DNA from 2 places in the Aquabacterium sp. TM01 genome. Region 1 is predicted to be linked to the other one. Evidence: predicted binding sites of a transcription regulator. Region 1 holds the regulator's gene; the other holds the start of a gene.

The links. Region 1 encodes sigma-54, which starts transcription at its own class of promoters, with help from an activator protein. Its sites were predicted from a motif close to TGGCANGNAANCTGCTTT; they were not measured.
Region 2: a site for sigma-54 is predicted at 2,825-2,842, ahead of nirB (nitrite reductase large subunit NirB). Genes of this name have one in related genera too.

What each region holds. Positions count from the first base shown of each region.
Region 1 is NZ_AP046529.1:1,868-9,813, forward strand. It holds gene AC3WW4_RS00200 (THUMP domain-containing class I SAM-dependent RNA methyltransferase) at 1-967, opposite strand, end outside; gene AC3WW4_RS00205 (DUF599 domain-containing protein) at 1,384-2,094, opposite strand; gene AC3WW4_RS00210 (RNA polymerase factor sigma-54) at 2,183-3,721, opposite strand; gene lptB (LPS export ABC transporter ATP-binding protein) at 3,735-4,502, opposite strand; gene lptA (lipopolysaccharide transport periplasmic protein LptA) at 4,502-5,107, opposite strand; gene AC3WW4_RS00225 (thiol:disulfide interchange protein DsbA/DsbL) at 5,194-5,844, opposite strand; gene AC3WW4_RS00230 (SPOR domain-containing protein) at 5,904-6,593, opposite strand; gene argS (arginine--tRNA ligase) at 6,626-7,946, opposite strand, start outside.
Region 2 is NZ_AP046529.1:1,626,431-1,634,376, reverse strand. It holds gene nirD (nitrite reductase small subunit NirD) at 1-35, opposite strand, end outside; gene nirB (nitrite reductase large subunit NirB) at 60-2,588, opposite strand; gene leuE (leucine efflux protein LeuE) at 2,957-3,640, shown strand; gene AC3WW4_RS07565 (autotransporter domain-containing protein) at 3,945-7,184, shown strand; gene AC3WW4_RS07560 (TIGR03032 family protein) at 7,248-7,946, shown strand, end outside.

The sequences.
Region 1 (7,946 bases):
GCACGCCGCGCTCGCAGGGCACGGGGCGCTGCAGGGAGTCGGCGGTTTTGAACTCGATGTACTGGCGCACGCCGGCCCGCTCGGCATTGCGGGTGGCAAAGTCGGTCATGCGGAAGGCGACGTCGCCAGCGTAGATGGGGACGCGGGGCGGGTGCTGGCGGTCGTGGGCGGCCTGCCGCAGGCGCTGCCAGTCGGCCTGATGAGCCCGGAAGGGCAGCAGGCGCTCGAAGGCGAAGCGACGCTGCAGACCGGGGGCGATGCCGCAGGCGATCTGGGCGGCTTCGATGGGGATGGTGCCGGCACCGCAGCAGGGGTCGAGCAAGGCGCCGTCTTCGGGACGGCCTTGCCAGTCGGCGGCGGCGAGCATGGCGGCGGCCAGGGTTTCTTTCAGCGGGGCCTCGCCGGTGTCTTCGCGCCAGCCGCGCTTGAAGAGCGCTTCGCCGGAGGTATCGACATAGAGGATGGCATCGAGGTCGTCAAGGTAGAGGACCAGGCCGAGGTCAGGGAAGCGGGTGTCGACGCTGGGGCGCTCGCCGGTGCGTTCGCGCAGGTCGTCGCAGACGGCATCTTTGACGCGCAGGCCGGCGAAGTTGAGGCTTTGGAGGTGGCTGCGGCGCGAGACGACGTCGACACGCAGGGTGTGCTGCGGGGTGATCCAGTCGGACCAGTTGACGCCACGGGCCATGACGTAGATGTCGTCTTCGTGGCGGTAGACGCGGGAGGCGACACGCCAGAGGACGCGCTGGGCCAGGCGGCTCTCGAGATTGAGGCGCATGGCGTAGTCGCGCAGGGTGTGCTGTCGCTCGGCGGCGGACGCGGTGGCAGGTGCGATCACCTCGATGCCGCCACGGGACTCGGTGATCTGTGCGGCGGCGCCCAGGATGCGACGGGCTTCAATGGCCAGCAGCGATTCGACGCCGGACGGGCAGGACAGGTAAAGGGCGGACGGGCGATCGGCGGCAAGCACGGGGCGTTGGCCGAAGTCACGCGACTCGGGGCGGGGGCCGGAGCGGACGGGGGCCGGTCGCGAAGAGGCACCCCACACGGCGCCGCCGGGAGAGGGGCCATGACGCCGATCATCGCCACCTCGCCAGGTGTCAGAGGCCGACCGAGACGCTGGGCGAGACCCGTGGCCTGAGTCAGAGCGGGCCGCGTCGCGTGTGTGCGGGTCACGTCCGCCGGGAGCGCGCCCGTATGAGGCACGTCCCTGTGCGCCACTTCCGTGCGCCTCACTGCCATGTGGATCGCGTCCCTGTGGTGAGCGGGTGGACGAAGGGGCGCGGTCGCGCGTCTCCCCCGAGGGGCGTCCGGTGGCCGGGGACACGACGGGGCGGCGGGGGGGCTTGATGGGCATGATGGGGTCGCAATGAAAAGAGAACGCGGTCAAGGGCGCAAGATGGCCAGCACGTCGGAGCGGAATTCTCGCCGATACAGGATCCAGAGGACAGCCAGGGTGCCCAGCGCAAAGGCCACCGGTGACACCAACCAGGCGATGACCGCAAAGGACATGTAGTAGGCCCGCAGGCCGTCGGCAAAGCTTTCGGCGGCCATGCCCATGAGTTTGCCGGCGCGGTCGCCGAACTCCTGGCGGTCGGCGCCGCCTTCGTTGAAGACGTCAACGTTGGGGGCGGCGCCCACCAGAATGGCGCCGAACGAGTAGACGCGCATGGACCAGGTGAAGCGGAAGAAGGCGTAGACGAAGACAGACAGCAGCACGATGAGCTTGATGTCGAGCACCAGCAAGGAAGTGCGCACGGCAAAGGGCAGGTCGCGAACGAACTCGCTGGCTTTCTCGGTGGTGCCGAGCACGGCCAGCAAGCCACCGATCACCAGGATGGTGGTGGAGGCCCAGAAGCTCGGGCTGCTGGCGAGGTTCTGGGTGATGGCGGCATCGACGATGCGCTGGTCGCGGTGGGTGACCTGGAGCATCCACAGGCGCCGGTAGTGGTTGGTGCTGGACAGCAGGGTGCGCTCGACGCGGGCGCGGCGGCTGGCAAATTGCGCGTAGCCGATCCAGCCGAACACGAACAGGGCCAGGGCGGCCCAGTCTTGCCAGGGCAGCATGGTGATCAGGTCTTGGAGGCGAAGCAACATGGACGAGCAATGAAAGACAGATCAGGGACACCGGTCGGGGTGGGCGGGTCGCGCCGGTCACCGGGGCGTGGCGCGGTCCCGTCCTCGCTCAGAGGGCCTTGCGCAGGTTCGCGGGGGCGATCTTGAGGGCTTCGCGGTACTTCGCCACGGTGCGGCGGGCAACCTGGATGCCCTGCTCTTCCAGCATGCTGGACAGCGCGCTGTCTGACAAGGGCTTCTTGGGGTCTTCGGCGGCGACGAGCTGCTTGATGAGCGCGCGCACCGCCGTGCTGGAGGCATTGCCGCCGGCTTCGGTGTTGAGCGAGGAGCCAAAAAAGTACTTGAGCTCGAAGGTGCCGAACGGCGTGTTCATGTACTTGGCCGTGGTCACGCGCGAGATGGTGGACTCGTGCAGGCCGAGTTCGTCGGCGATTTCGCGCAGCACCAGCGGCTTCATGGCGATTTCGCCATGGGTGAAGAAATTCTTTTGCCGGTCGACGATGGCCCGCGACACGCGCAAGATGGTGTCGAAGCGCTGCATGATGTTCTTGACGAACCAGCGGGCCTCTTGCAGGCGGGCGTTGAGGTTGGCGTGCCCCTCGCTGGCTGTGCCCCCACGCGGACCGCGACTGGAGCGCAGAGCCTGGGCGTAGTAGTCGTTGATGCGCAGCTTGGGCATGACGTCCGGGTTGAGGATGACCTTCCAGCTGCGCCCGGCCTTCTGCACGATGACGTCGGGGATGATGATGTTGGCCTCGGCGCGGGTGAAGGCGCGACCCGGCTTGGGCTCGAGCGAGACGATGAGGCTCTGGGCGTCTTTCAGCAAGGCCTCGTCGGCCCCGGTGGCGGCCATGAGCTTTTTGAAGTCGCGGCGGGCCAGCAGTTCGAGGTGCTCGCGGCAGATCGCCATGGCCACGTCACGCGCGGGCTCGGCGGGCATGCCCCGCAGTTGCAGCAACAGGCACTCGGACAGGTTGCGTGCGCCCACGCCCACGGGCTCAAGGTTCTGCAGCCAGCCCAGGGCACAGCGCAGACGCGAGAGCAACTCGTCGAGGGTGTCTTCGTCCGGCTCGTCGGGCAGGAGGCTGGCGGCGATGTCTTCGAGCGTGTCGGCCAGGTAGCCGTCCTCGTTGAGGGACTCGATGAGCATGTCGACCGCAGCCATGTCTTCGTCGCTCAGGCGGGTGCCCAGCAGTTGCTGCCTCAAGTGCTCCTGCAGGGTGATGGACAGGCTGTTGCGCTCGAGCGGGTCGAGCTCGTCGTCGCCCTGGCTTTGGCGCGCAGGGCTTTCACTGATGCCGTCGAAGTCGTCGCGCTCGGTGCCGTTTTCCCAGTCGTCGCGCTCGGTCGTGCCCATCTCGGCCGTGTCGATGCCGCTGGTGTCGGCCTCGGTGGGCGAGCTTTCGCGCTCGGCGCCGGCGTCTTCACTGCTGTTGTGTTCGTTGCGCTGACGCTCGAACTCCAGCGAGGCGGCCGTCTCCAACGGGGCGAAGTCGTCTTCGGGCTCCAGGAAAGGATTTTGTTCGAGCATCTGCTCGATTTCCTGGTGCAGCTCCAGGGTGGACAGCTGCAGGAGCCGGATGGACTGTTGCAGCTGAGGGGTCAGCGCCAGATGCTGAGACAGCCGAAACTGCAGGGAGGGCTTCATGGGCGCCGGTCGCTCACATGCGGAAGTGCTCGCCGAGGTAGACCTTACGGACCTCGGCGTTGTGGACGATGTCGGCCGGGCTACCCTCGGCAAGGACACTGCCTTCGCTGATGATGTAGGCGCGGTCGCAGATGCCCAGCGTTTCGCGGACGTTGTGGTCGGTGATGAGCACGCCGATGCCACGCGCCTTCAGGAAGCTGATGATGCGCTGGATCTCGATGACGGCGATCGGGTCGACGCCGGCAAAAGGCTCGTCGAGCAGGATGAAACGCGGCTGGGTGGCCAAGGCGCGGGCGATTTCCACACGGCGGCGCTCACCGCCGGACAGGGACAGCGCAGGGTTGGTGCGCAGCTTCTCGATGCTGAGCTCGTGCAGCAGGCCATCCAGGCGCTCCTGGATGACGGCCTTGCTCAGGCCTTTGCCGCGCTCGTCCACCTGCAGCTCCAGCACGGCGCGGATGTTGTCCTCGACATTGAGCTGGCGGAAGATGGAGGCTTCCTGCGGCAGGTAGCTCAGGCCCAGGCGGGCGCGCTGGTGGATGGGCAGGCGCTCGACGCGCTGGCCGTCGATGGTGATCTCGCCGGCATCGGCGGGCACGAGGCCCACGATCATGTAAAAGCTGGTGGTTTTGCCGGCGCCGTTGGGGCCCAGCAAGCCGACGACCTCGCCGGCGGCCACGGCCACATGCACATCGTGCACCACGGTGCGGGCACCGTAGCGCTTCTTGAGGTGCTCGGCGCGCAGTTCGCTGCGCGGAGGCGTAGCCAGCGGCGCGTTCATCAACGGGCGCCTTCGGTGCTGGGGGTCTCGGGCGTGGTGCGCGGGGTGATCACACCGCGAACGCGGCCGGTGGCCCCGCTGCTGCTGCCGCCACCCTGGACCTGGAAAACCGAAGTCTTGTTGTCGTAGACGATGACGGGCCCACTGACCTGATCGTTGACGGTGTTGCCCTGCAGGCGGCGCATGATGGCGCGCGAGGTGAAGCGGATGATTTCGGTGCGGCCGTCGTAGACGATGCGCTCGGCTTCGCCTTCGATGGACTCGTCCACCCCATCGCGTTTTTGCCGGAAGAAGGCGCGCCCACCCGGCCCACCGATGGCAGTGGCCGTCTGGCTGCCGTCGGGGTTCTGACGCACTTCCACACGGTCGGCGCGAACCACCATGGTGCCCTTGGTGATCTCGACGTTGCCGCTGAGGATGTTCAAGCGCTGGTTGTCTTCCACCCGGGCCGCATCGGCGGCGAAGTTGAGCGGTTGAAAACGGTCGGCCTTTTCCGCCACGGCCGGGGCGCACCACAGGACGCCACAGGCCAGCGCCAGCGCACCGGCAGTGCGGGCAAAACGGCACGTCAGGGAGGGGAAAAGTGGGTTCGTCATCATCGGCATGGAATTTGCAATGATTTTAGCCACGAACCAGGGGGAAATCGCGTCTGAAGCGCGATTTCCCTGCGCCTGCGCGCCTGTGTGCCGCCTCAACGGCCCTTGCGGGACTGGTTGATCAGGAAGTTGGTGGTCGCCAGGGTGCGCTCGTGGTTGCCATTGAGCGACACCGAGGTGAAATAGCGCCCGGCGATGCCCAGGGTGGGCACGCCGTCGATCTTGTAGGCCTCGGCCAGACTGCGGGCCTGCTTGCACTTGGTCTGCACGGCAAACGAGTTGAACATGGCCATGAACTTGTCCGCATCCACCCCGTGACGGGCGACGAAGGCCGCGATGGCTTCGGGCTTGTCCAGCGGCTGACCCTCGGCGTGGATGGCGCGGAAGACCTTGGCATGCAGGGTCGAGACCAGGCCCATGGCCTCCAGCGCGTAGAACAGGCGCTGGTGGTTGCCGAAGGGGTTTTCGCGGAAGGCCACCGGCACGCGGCGGAACACGACGTCGGCTGGGAGCTTGTCGGCCCAGGCGGCCAGCGAGGGCTCAAAGTTGTAGCAGTGGCCGCAGCCGTACCAGAAGAACTCGACGACCTCGACCTTACCGGCGGGCGCCGACACCGGCGCGGCCTGGGCCAGGCGCACGTAGTGCGTGCCTTCCACCGGGCCGCCTTGGGCCAGGGCCAGCCCGGGCAGGCCAACACTCAAACCCAATGCGCCCAGGGTATGGATCGAAAACTCGCGGCGATTCATCTAGCGTCCTTTCTGTCCGGCCCGAAGGCCACGGCAATCAACGAGGGCAGCGCCCCGGCTTACTTCTGGATGCGCACCAGGGCAGACTCCACCCCAGCGGCTTGCAGCTTGATGCGAACCTCTTCCGCCGCATCCTTTTGCGGGTACGGCCCCAGGCGCACCCGGAACATGGTGCGGCCGTTGACCTCACGCTCCTGGATGCGCGACTCCAAGCCCATGATGGCCAGCTTGGCGCGTTGCTGTTCGGCTTCGGCCTGACTGGCGTAGGCGCCGGCCTGCACTTGATAGCTCAACGCGTCAGCGGCCGGCGCGGTGGACACGGGGGCCGCCCCCGAGAGGATGGCGGCGGGATTGCGGGCGCTGGAGGCGGCGGCGCTGGCAGGCTTGGCCGCTGGGGCCGGCTTGGAGGCCACCGGAGCGGGTGCGGCGGCCGAGGCCGGCTCGGCGGAGATGACCGGGGCCTCGGTGGGTTCGGGCGAAGACGCCGACGACGGGGCCGAGGCGACCGGGACGGCCTTCGGCACGGCGGGGTTCTTGCCGTACAGCGGGCTGTTGGGGTCCCAGCTCTTGTTGTGCTCCATTTCGGCCGCGTCTTGCTCGGGGGTGCGCTGGGGCACCTTGTCGATGAAGGGCAGCGGCACCTTGGTGATGTAGACGGCCACCCCCAGCGCCAGCGCCAGCCCGATCAACAGGCCGACGATCATGCCGAGGAAAAAACCGCCGCGCTGAGCGGCACGTGGACTGGTCATGGGGAGGGATCCTCTCTGGGTCACCAGGGTGTTTACATCTTGTTGGGCGCGCTGACGCCCAACAAGGACAGACCGTTGCGCAGCACCTGCGCGGTCGCGCTCAGCAAAGCCACACGGGCACGGCTGAGTTCGACCTCGTCGACCAGGAAACGTTCCGCCGCGTAGTAGCTGTGGAAGGCACTGGCCAGGTCACGCAGGTAGAAGGCCACATCGTGCGGAGCCAGGCCCTGGGCGGCGGCCGTGAGCATGCCAGGGAATTCGGCCAGACGGGTCATCAGCGCCAGCTCGGTGTCGGCGGTGAGCAGGGCCAGGTTGGCGCCGGCCAGGGCGCTCACATCGCAGCCCTTCTCCGCGTACTGGGTGCGCACCGACTGAATGCGGGCGTGGGCGTACTGGACGTAGAACACGGGGTTCTCGTCGTTCTGTTTGAGGGCCAAGTCGACGTCGAAGGTGAATTCGGTGTCGGCCTTGCGGCTGATCAGGAAGAAGCGCACGGCGTCCTTGCTGGTCCACTCGATCAGGTCGCGCAGGGTGACGTAGCTGCCGGCGCGCTTGGAGATCTTGACCTCCTCGCCGTTCTTCATCACGGTGACCATCTTGTGCAGCACGTAGTCGGGCCAGCCCTGGGGGATGCCGACACCGGCGGCTTGCAGGCCGGCGCGCACGCGGGCGATGGTGCCGTGGTGGTCGGAGCCCTGGATGTTGACGACCTGCTCGAAACCGCGCTCCCACTTGGCGATGTGATAGGCCACATCGGGCACGAAGTAGGTGTAGCCGCCTTCGGACTTGCGCATCACGCGGTCCTTGTCGTCACCGTAGTCGGTCGAGCGCAGCCACAGGGCGCCGTCTTGTTCGTAGGTCTTGCCGGCGTCGACCAGTTTCTGCACGGTCTGCTCGACGCGGCCCGAGGTGTAGAGGCTGGATTCGAGGTAGTAGTTGTCGAAGCGGACGTCGAAGGCCTTGAGGTCCAGGTCCTGCTCGTGGCGCAGGTAGGCCACGGCGAACTGACGGATGCCGTCGAGGTCCTCGGGGTCGCCCGAGGCGGTGAACTCGCGGTCATCGGCCTTGACGGTCTTCTGGGCGAGGAAGTCGGCCGCGATGTCGGCGATGTAGTCGCCGTTGTAGGCCGACTCGGGCCAGTGCTCGTCACCGGGCTTGTAGCCCTTGATGCGCGCATGCGTGGACCAGGCCAGGGTGCTGATCTGCACGCCGGCGTCGTTGTAATAGAACTCGCGGGTGACCGACTGGCCTTGCGTTTCGAACAGGTTGCACAGGGCGTCGCCCAGTGCGCCCTGGCGGCCGTGGCCCACGTGCAGCGGGCCGGTGGGATTGGCCGAGACGAACTCGACGAGC
Region 2 (7,946 bases), 1.6 Mb from region 1:
GCCGCGGCTTGGAAATCCTGAATGACTGCGTTCATGTTGTTCTCCTTCCAGTGAGGGGCTCAGGCGGTGATCTCGTCGGTTTGTGCGGCGTGCTCTTCGGGGCGGGCCGGACGGATCTGGCCGCGCTCCTTGACGAAGACGATACGTTCGTCCTTCGCGTCGCTGTTGACGAAGGAGCGGAAGCGCTTGCGCACCTCCGGGTTGGTGACCGCCGTCTTCCACTCGCACTGGTAGGTGTTGACCACGTGCTGCATCTGGGCTTCCAGCTCGGCACCCAGGCCCAGACTGTCATTCAGGATCACGTCCTTGAGGTAGTCCAAGCCGCCCTCCAGGTTGTCACGCCAGGTGCTGGTGCGCTGCAGGCGGTCGGCGGTGCGGACGTAGAACATCAACACGCGGTCGATCATGCGCACCAAGTCGTCTTTGCTCAGGTCGGAGGCCAGCAGTTCAGCATGGCGTGGCTTCATGCCGCCGTTGCCACACACGTAGAGGTTCCAGCCCTTTTCGGTGGCGATGACGCCGATGTCCTTGCCCTGCGCCTCGGCGCATTCGCGGGTACAGCCCGAAACGCCGAACTTGATCTTGTGGGGCGCGCGCAGGCCCTTGTAGCGGTTCTCCAGCTCGACGGCCAGGCCCACGCTGTCGCCCACGCCGTAGCGGCACCACGTCGACCCCACACAGCTTTTGACCGTGCGCAGGGACTTGCCATAGGCGTGCCCGGACTCGAAGCCCGCCGCGATCAGTTCCTCCCAGATCAGGGGCAGTTGCTCGACGCGCGCGCCGAACATGTCCACTCGCGCCCCCCCAGTGACCTTGGTGTACAGGCCGTACTTCTTGGCAATCTGGCCCACGGCGATGAGGCCGTCGGGCGTGACCTCGCCGCCGGGCATGCGGGGCACGACCGAGTAGCTACCGTCTTTCTGAATGTTGCCCAGGAAGTAGTCGTTGCTGTCTTGCAGGCTGGCCAGGTCTTTCTTCAGGACGAAGTCGTTCCAGACCGAAGCCAGGATGTTGGCGGCGGTGGGCTTGCAGATGTCGCAGCCCAGGCCTTGACCGTGCTTGGCCAGCAGTTCGTCGAAGGTGTGGATGTTGCCCACGCGAATCAGGTGGTAAAGCTCCTGGCGCGAGTAGGCGAAGTGCTCGCAGACGTGGTTGTTGACCGCCATGCCGCGCTTGCTCATTTCGGCCTTCATCACCTGGGTGACGAGGGGCACACAGCCGCCGCAGGTGGCGCCCGCTTTGGTGCAGGCTTTCAAGTCGGCGATGGTGGTGACGCCCTCCCCCACGGCCGCGCAAATCTGCCCCTTGCTGACGCTGTTGCACGAGCAGATCTGGGCCGTGTCGGGCAAGGCATCCACCCCGAGGCCTGGCTTGGCCTGTCCATCGCTGGAAGGCAGGATCAGGAACTCGGGCTTGTCGGGCAAGGCAATGCCGTTGAGCGCCATCTGCAGCAAGGTGCCGTATTCATCGGCGTTGCCGACCAGCACGGCACCCAACAGCTTCTTGCCATCCTCGCTGACGACGATCTTCTTGTAGACCTGATGGATGTCGTCGTTGTAATGAAAACTGCGGCTATGCTGCGTCTTGCCGTGGGCATCGCCAATGCTGGCGACGTCCACGCCCATGAGCTTGAGCTTGGTGCTCATGTCAGCGCCGGTGAACGCGGCCTGCGCATCACCCGCGATATGACGTGCGGCCACGCGGGCCATGTCGTAGCCGGGCGCCACGAGACCAAAAGTTTGCTCGTTCCACGACGCGCACTCACCAATGGCGTAGACGTGGTGATCGCTGGTGCGGCAGTGGTCGTCGATGACCACGCCCCCGCGCGGCCCGATGGCCAGCACGCACTGGCGGGCCAGGTCATCGCGCGGACGGATGCCAGCCGAGAACACGATCATGTCGGTCTCGTGGTAGCTGCCATCTTCAAAGACCATGCGGTGGCGGTGCTCGGCCCCGTCCACGATTTTCACTGTGCTGCGACTGGTGAGCACGCTCACTCCGAGCGCCTCGATTTTGTGGCGCAGGATGCGGCCCCCGCCCTCGTCCACCTGCACGGCCATCAGGCGCGGCGCGAACTCGACCACATGGGTTTGCAGGCCGAGGTCGCGCAGGGCCTTGGCGCATTCCAGGCCCAGCAAACCGCCGCCCACCACCACGCCGGTGCGGGATTTGGCGCCTGCCACCTTCATGGCTTTCAGGTCTTCAATGGTGCGATAGACGAAGCACTTGTCGCGGTCGCGCCCAGGGATCGGGGGCACGAAGGGCGTAGAACCGGTGGCCAGCACCAACTTGTCGTAGGGCAGCACCTCGCCGTCGGCGGTGGTGACGGTGCGGTCGCGGCGTTCGATGGCCACGGCGCGAGCGGCCAGACGCAGTGTGAAGCCGGTGCGCTCGAAGAAGCCGGGTTCGACCACGGACAGGTCTTCGGCCGACTTGCCGGCGAAGTACTCAGAGAGGTGCACTCGGTCATAGGCCGGGCGGGGTTCTTCGCACAGCACCGTGACCTCGACGTTCTGCAGGCCCGCCTCAAACAGGCTCTCCAGAAACTTGTGACCCACCATGCCGTGGCCAACGACGACGATTTTCATATGCACTCCTGCGACGCGTTAGGGGCGGTGTCGCCCACTCGGTCAGGCGACAGCCGTGGCTCTCCGGGCAAACGAGCAGATGTGCTCAAGCCTGCCCAGGAGACCAGAAAGCAAAAAAGGGGACCGGGCAGCCGAGCTGCCTGCATGGATCTTGCGCATCAAACTGATGCCCGCCGTCGTTAGCGGAAACCATGTCTGTGCGCTGAGGCGACGCTACCTGCGGGCACGCGAAGGAGTAAGCAACATGCGTGCCCGCCGACAACGCGACCGGCAGGCCGTGCAGCTCGCGAAGCGCACCGCAACGCAGCGCCCCATCCTGGGTCCGATCAGCCAGCCGCACAAAAGCGGTGCGCGTTGCTCCGATTACCATGCCGGAGTCAGACATCCAGCAACTGCATCCGCGCTCCATGGTCTACGGCATCACCGATCTCACCACCTTCGTACTGGGCACCATCTTCATCGTGCTCTTGCCGGGCCCCAACTCCCTGTACGTCATGAGCGTGGCATCGCAACAAGGCATGGTCGCGGGCTACCGTGGTGCGTTGGGCATTTTCATGGGTGACCTGATTCTGATGACCCTGGCCGCCACGGGCGTGGCCTCGCTGTTCCAGACCCACCCGGCGCTGTTTGTCGGCCTGAAGTATGCAGGCGCCGCCTATCTCGCATTTTTAGGCTTGGGTCTCTTGCGTGCCGGCTTCACACAGTGGCAAAACAAGACAGTGAGCGCCCCCCGCGCTGCCCCGGCCAGCGGCAAGCCCTTTCAGGTGGCGCTGCTCATTAGCCTCATGAATCCGAAGGCGATCCTGTTTTTCGTGTCCTTCTTCATCCAGTTCGTGTCGCCGACCTACGCCCGTCCGTGGCTGTCGTTCCTGATCCTGGGTGCGATTGTTCAGGCCTGCAGCATGGTGTACCTGTCCGCGCTCATTCTGGGCGGCAGCCATCTGTCCGGTTTGTTTCAGCGCCAACGCCGACTGGCCGCCGTGTGCACGGGCGGTGTCGGGGGCCTGTTCATTGGCTTTGGCGTCCGCTTGGCGGGAACCGGACTCGGTTAACGCTCATATCTGCGGTTTTCTCGACCGCCTGGCTTTTTGCTCCGAAAGCGGACGTATTGACTGCTTCGTAAATGCGAAACCTTTTCGCCGCGCATCAAAAATCAAACTGAGCGTTGCACCCAACGATCGACAGCATTTGGGTGGCGTCCGAAAACACCAGAAAACCGGAGCTGCAGCAAACAAAAGTAGCAAATTTACCACCACCGCACTGCTCAATGCTTAATACAGATCGTTACAAACGATTAAGTTGTAATAACATTTGTAAGGTTAATAAAACACCCTCACTTCAACAAGGCTTTAGAGCATGAACAGCAGTAACGGATCGATGAACCGCATGTACCGCGTCGTCTGGAACGCCACCACGGGCGTGTGGCAAGCGGTGGCCGAAATGGCGAAAGGCCGTGGCAAGACCAAGAGCATCGCCGTGACCGGCGCAGCGGTGGGAGGGCGGTTGCTGGACCTGCGACGTTCGACGCTGCAGGCCGCCGTCCTGGCCGCGCTGGGGGCCTCTGCGACCCCGGTCATGGCAGTCGCTTTTTACAACTTCACCCCGACGACGATCAACACCGCGGTCACCGGCACCCAGAGCGCCTACAATTTCTCCCTCGCAACCCTCAATGTCACTGCCTCGGGATCGGTGCAAGCAACGGACGCTCCGGCGGTCTCGGTGTCGAATTCCGACGACAACGCCAATTCGACCGAAATCACCAATGCTGGGACGATCAGCGCCAGTGCGAGCATCAGCGCTCCGATCAGCGCTGTCTACATTGCAACTGACGATTCCTACTTCGGAACAGGCAACCTCACTCTCACCAATCGCGGCACCATCTCTGCCACCTCAGGAGGCGACGCCACCGCCATTGAGATCAGCAATCAAGGCGGCTTGACCAACATCAACAACGAGACTGCGGGGAGGATCACCGCCAGCAGCACGGCCGGAGGCTCGGCCTTCGGCGTGCGATTCAGCGGTGCTGACCTGTCAACCGACTCTTTCATCACCAACGCGGGAACGATCACCGTCACTGCCACAGGTGGGAACTACGCTGGTGTCTATGCCACGGGTATCGATGTCAGCGACCTGAGTGACTCATCCACTGTGTCCAACAGCGGCACGCTGACCGTCTCTGCCACTGTTGGGCACAACGCTGTTGCCTATGCCACGGGTATCGATGTCAGCGATCTGTATGACTCGTCCAGTGTGTCCAACAGCGGCACGCTGACCGTCACTGCCGCAGGTGGGGACGACGCAGGTGTCCAGGCCACGGGCATCGACGTCGGCGATCTGTATGACTCGTCCAGTGTGTCCAACAGCGGCACGCTGACCGTCACTGCCACAGGTGGGGTCGACGCAGGTGTTCAAGCCACGGGCATCGACGTCAGCGATCTGTATGACTCGTCCACTGTGTCCAACAGCGGTACGCTGACCGTCACGGCCACTGCCACAGGTGGGGTCCACGCTAATGTCTATGCCAAGGGTATCAATGTCGGCGATCTGTATAGCTCGGCCAGCGTGTCCAACAGCGGCACGCTGACTGTCTCTGCCACAGGCGGGGACAGCGCCTATACCTCTTCTGCCACGGGTATCAATGCCGACGATCTGCATGACTCGTCCAGTGTGTCCAACAGCGGCACGCTGACCGTCACTGCCACAGGTGGGGACAACGCCTATGTCGTTGCTACGGGTATGGATTTCGACGAAGTGAATGACTCGTCCAGTGTGTCCAACAGCGGCACGCTGACCGTGACCGCGACTGCAGGTGACTTGGCCTACGCGCGCGCAACGGGCATGCGGTTGAACGAACTGCGTGACAACGCCTCCATCACCAACTCCGGCACGATCACAGTGAACACCCAAGGCCCGGCCACTGCCAACCTCTGGGCTACCGGCATCATCGTCAGCAATGGGGACAGCACTGCCAACATCACGAACAGCGGCACCATCACCGCCACCATCAATGGCGCCGCAGACGGGCGCGCCTATTCGATCTACAACGATTCCTCCGCGACGATCCACAACACCGCCACGGGCAAGCTGAACGGCAATCTTGTCACTGGTGGCACGCTCAACAACGCCGGCACCATCAGCCTGCCGCACAACGCATCGGCTTTTGTGCGTGACTTCGTCAACAGCGGCACCTTGGAAATCGGGCTGTTGACGGATGGCACGACGACCACGCACTCACAGCTCAATACAGAAACCGCGACCTTCAACGCGGGTTCCAAGATCAACGTGAACGTGTTGGCGGCCTCCACCAACCAAGGTTTGCTGGTCGGGCAGACCTTGGACAACGTGGTGGTGGCGAGTGACACCCTGACCCTCAATGCCACGCCCGTGGTCACTGACAACTCGGCCTTGCTCAATTTCGAGTTCGTGCAAGACGGCAACAACATTGACTTGAATGTGGTTCAAGGCACCACCATTGTGGACGCCACGATCGCTGGCAGTGGCAATGCGAATGCCGTTTCGGCGGCTGCAGCGTTGCAAGCCATTCAGGATGCCGGTGCGTCTCCGGCCATGAACCCCGTGTTTGCCGCCTTGAACGCACTGCCCACCGATGCCGCCGTGGCGGGCGCGGTCAACTCCTTCACGCCCGCGGTCACCACCACGGCGGTGGGGGTCGGTGCAGTTGTGGCCAACAACGTTCAAAACATTGTGGGTCAGCGCCAGAGCATCAACATGCTGGGTGCCAGCGGATTGAACTCGGGCGATCCCTTGCTGGCCAACCGCACGGTGTGGTTCAAGCCTTACGGCTCATGGGGCAAGCAGGATGATCGCGGCAGTCTCTCGGGCTTTAACCTGAAGACAGGGGGGGTCGGCTTGGGCTTTGACGGTGAATACCGCCGCAACCAGAAGCTGGGCGTGGCCTTGTTCTACACCAACGCCGATGTGGACATGAGCAGCGTCGCCCAAAAGGCCGACATCGACGTGATCACGGGCCTGGTGTATGGCAACCTGGCGCTGAGCGACAAGACGCAGTTCCTGTTCCAGGGTGGCTACACGCAGCAGCACACTGACACGTCGCGCGCCATCGAATTGCTGGGCGAAACAGCTCGCGGCAGCTACACCGCCAAGGTTCTGAACGTCGACCTGAAGGTGCAGCATGATGTGCAGGTATCCGAGCGCCTGTTGGTGCAACCCACGGTGTCGGTCACTTACCGGCACTTCAAGACCCCGTCATACAAGGAGACAGGCTCGTCGGTGAACCAACAAGTGGACGGTTTCAGCCGCTCGCAAACCACTTTGGGCATTGGTGCCGGCATTCAATATGCCCTGGATACGCAGTCGAAACTGCTGGGTCACGTGAAGCTGGGCCGTGACACGCGCAGCAATGCGATGATCGTGAACACCTCATTTGAAGGTGCGCCGGGGGTCAAGTATGCAACGCGCAGTGCTGACAACGGCCTCACCAGTTACGAGCTGGGTTTGGGGTTTGAGCGTCGCGTCAGTGCGGTGAGCTCACTCAACGTGTCAGTGTCCCATCAAGGGCAAGGCGGCGGGTTCAAGAACAATGGGATTTCGGCCACATACAGCCTGAAGTTCTGACTGTTTTACCCTTGACCACAGAAGCCTCGGAAACGAGGCTTCTTTTTTTGCGATCATGGTTTCATGAGTATCCAATCTAACCAGAATGCGGGCAGTGCCCCTGCACCGGCCATTCAGAACATCGATTTCACCTATGCGATGAACATCGTGGAATTGCTTCAGCGTCTGAAGGCCACGATTGTGATGAGCACCTACCAGAGTGGCAAGCTCATGCTGATGGGCGCGCGCGAGGGACAGTTCGAGTTGCGCTACAAGCAGTTTCCCCGTCCCATGGGCATGTATGCGCAAGACGGGCGCCTGTGGGCCGGACTGGGGCACGGCATCTACCAGTTTGCCAACTTCAGTGCAGTGGCGCCCAAGCTGGGGACCTTTGATGCGTGTTACCTGCCACAGAGCATCCATTACACCGGCAACATCGACATCCACGAAATGGCGCTGTGCCAAGACAAGCTGTACTTCGTGAACACGAAGTTTTCCTGCCTGTGCGTGATGGGCCCCAACCTGAGCTTCAAGCCGGTGTGGAAGCCACCATTCATCACCCTGCTGCAGCCGCTCGACAAATGCCACCTGAACGGCTTTTGTGCCCGCGACGGCGTGCCGCGCTATGTGACGGCGCTGGGCCGAACGGACGAGCCACTGGGCTGGCGCGCCAACAAGGCTGATGGCGGCATCCTCATGGACATCCAGAACAATGAGGTGCTGGCCGAAGGCCTGAGCATGCCCCATTCACCGCGCTGGCACCAAGGACAGTTGTGGCTGCTG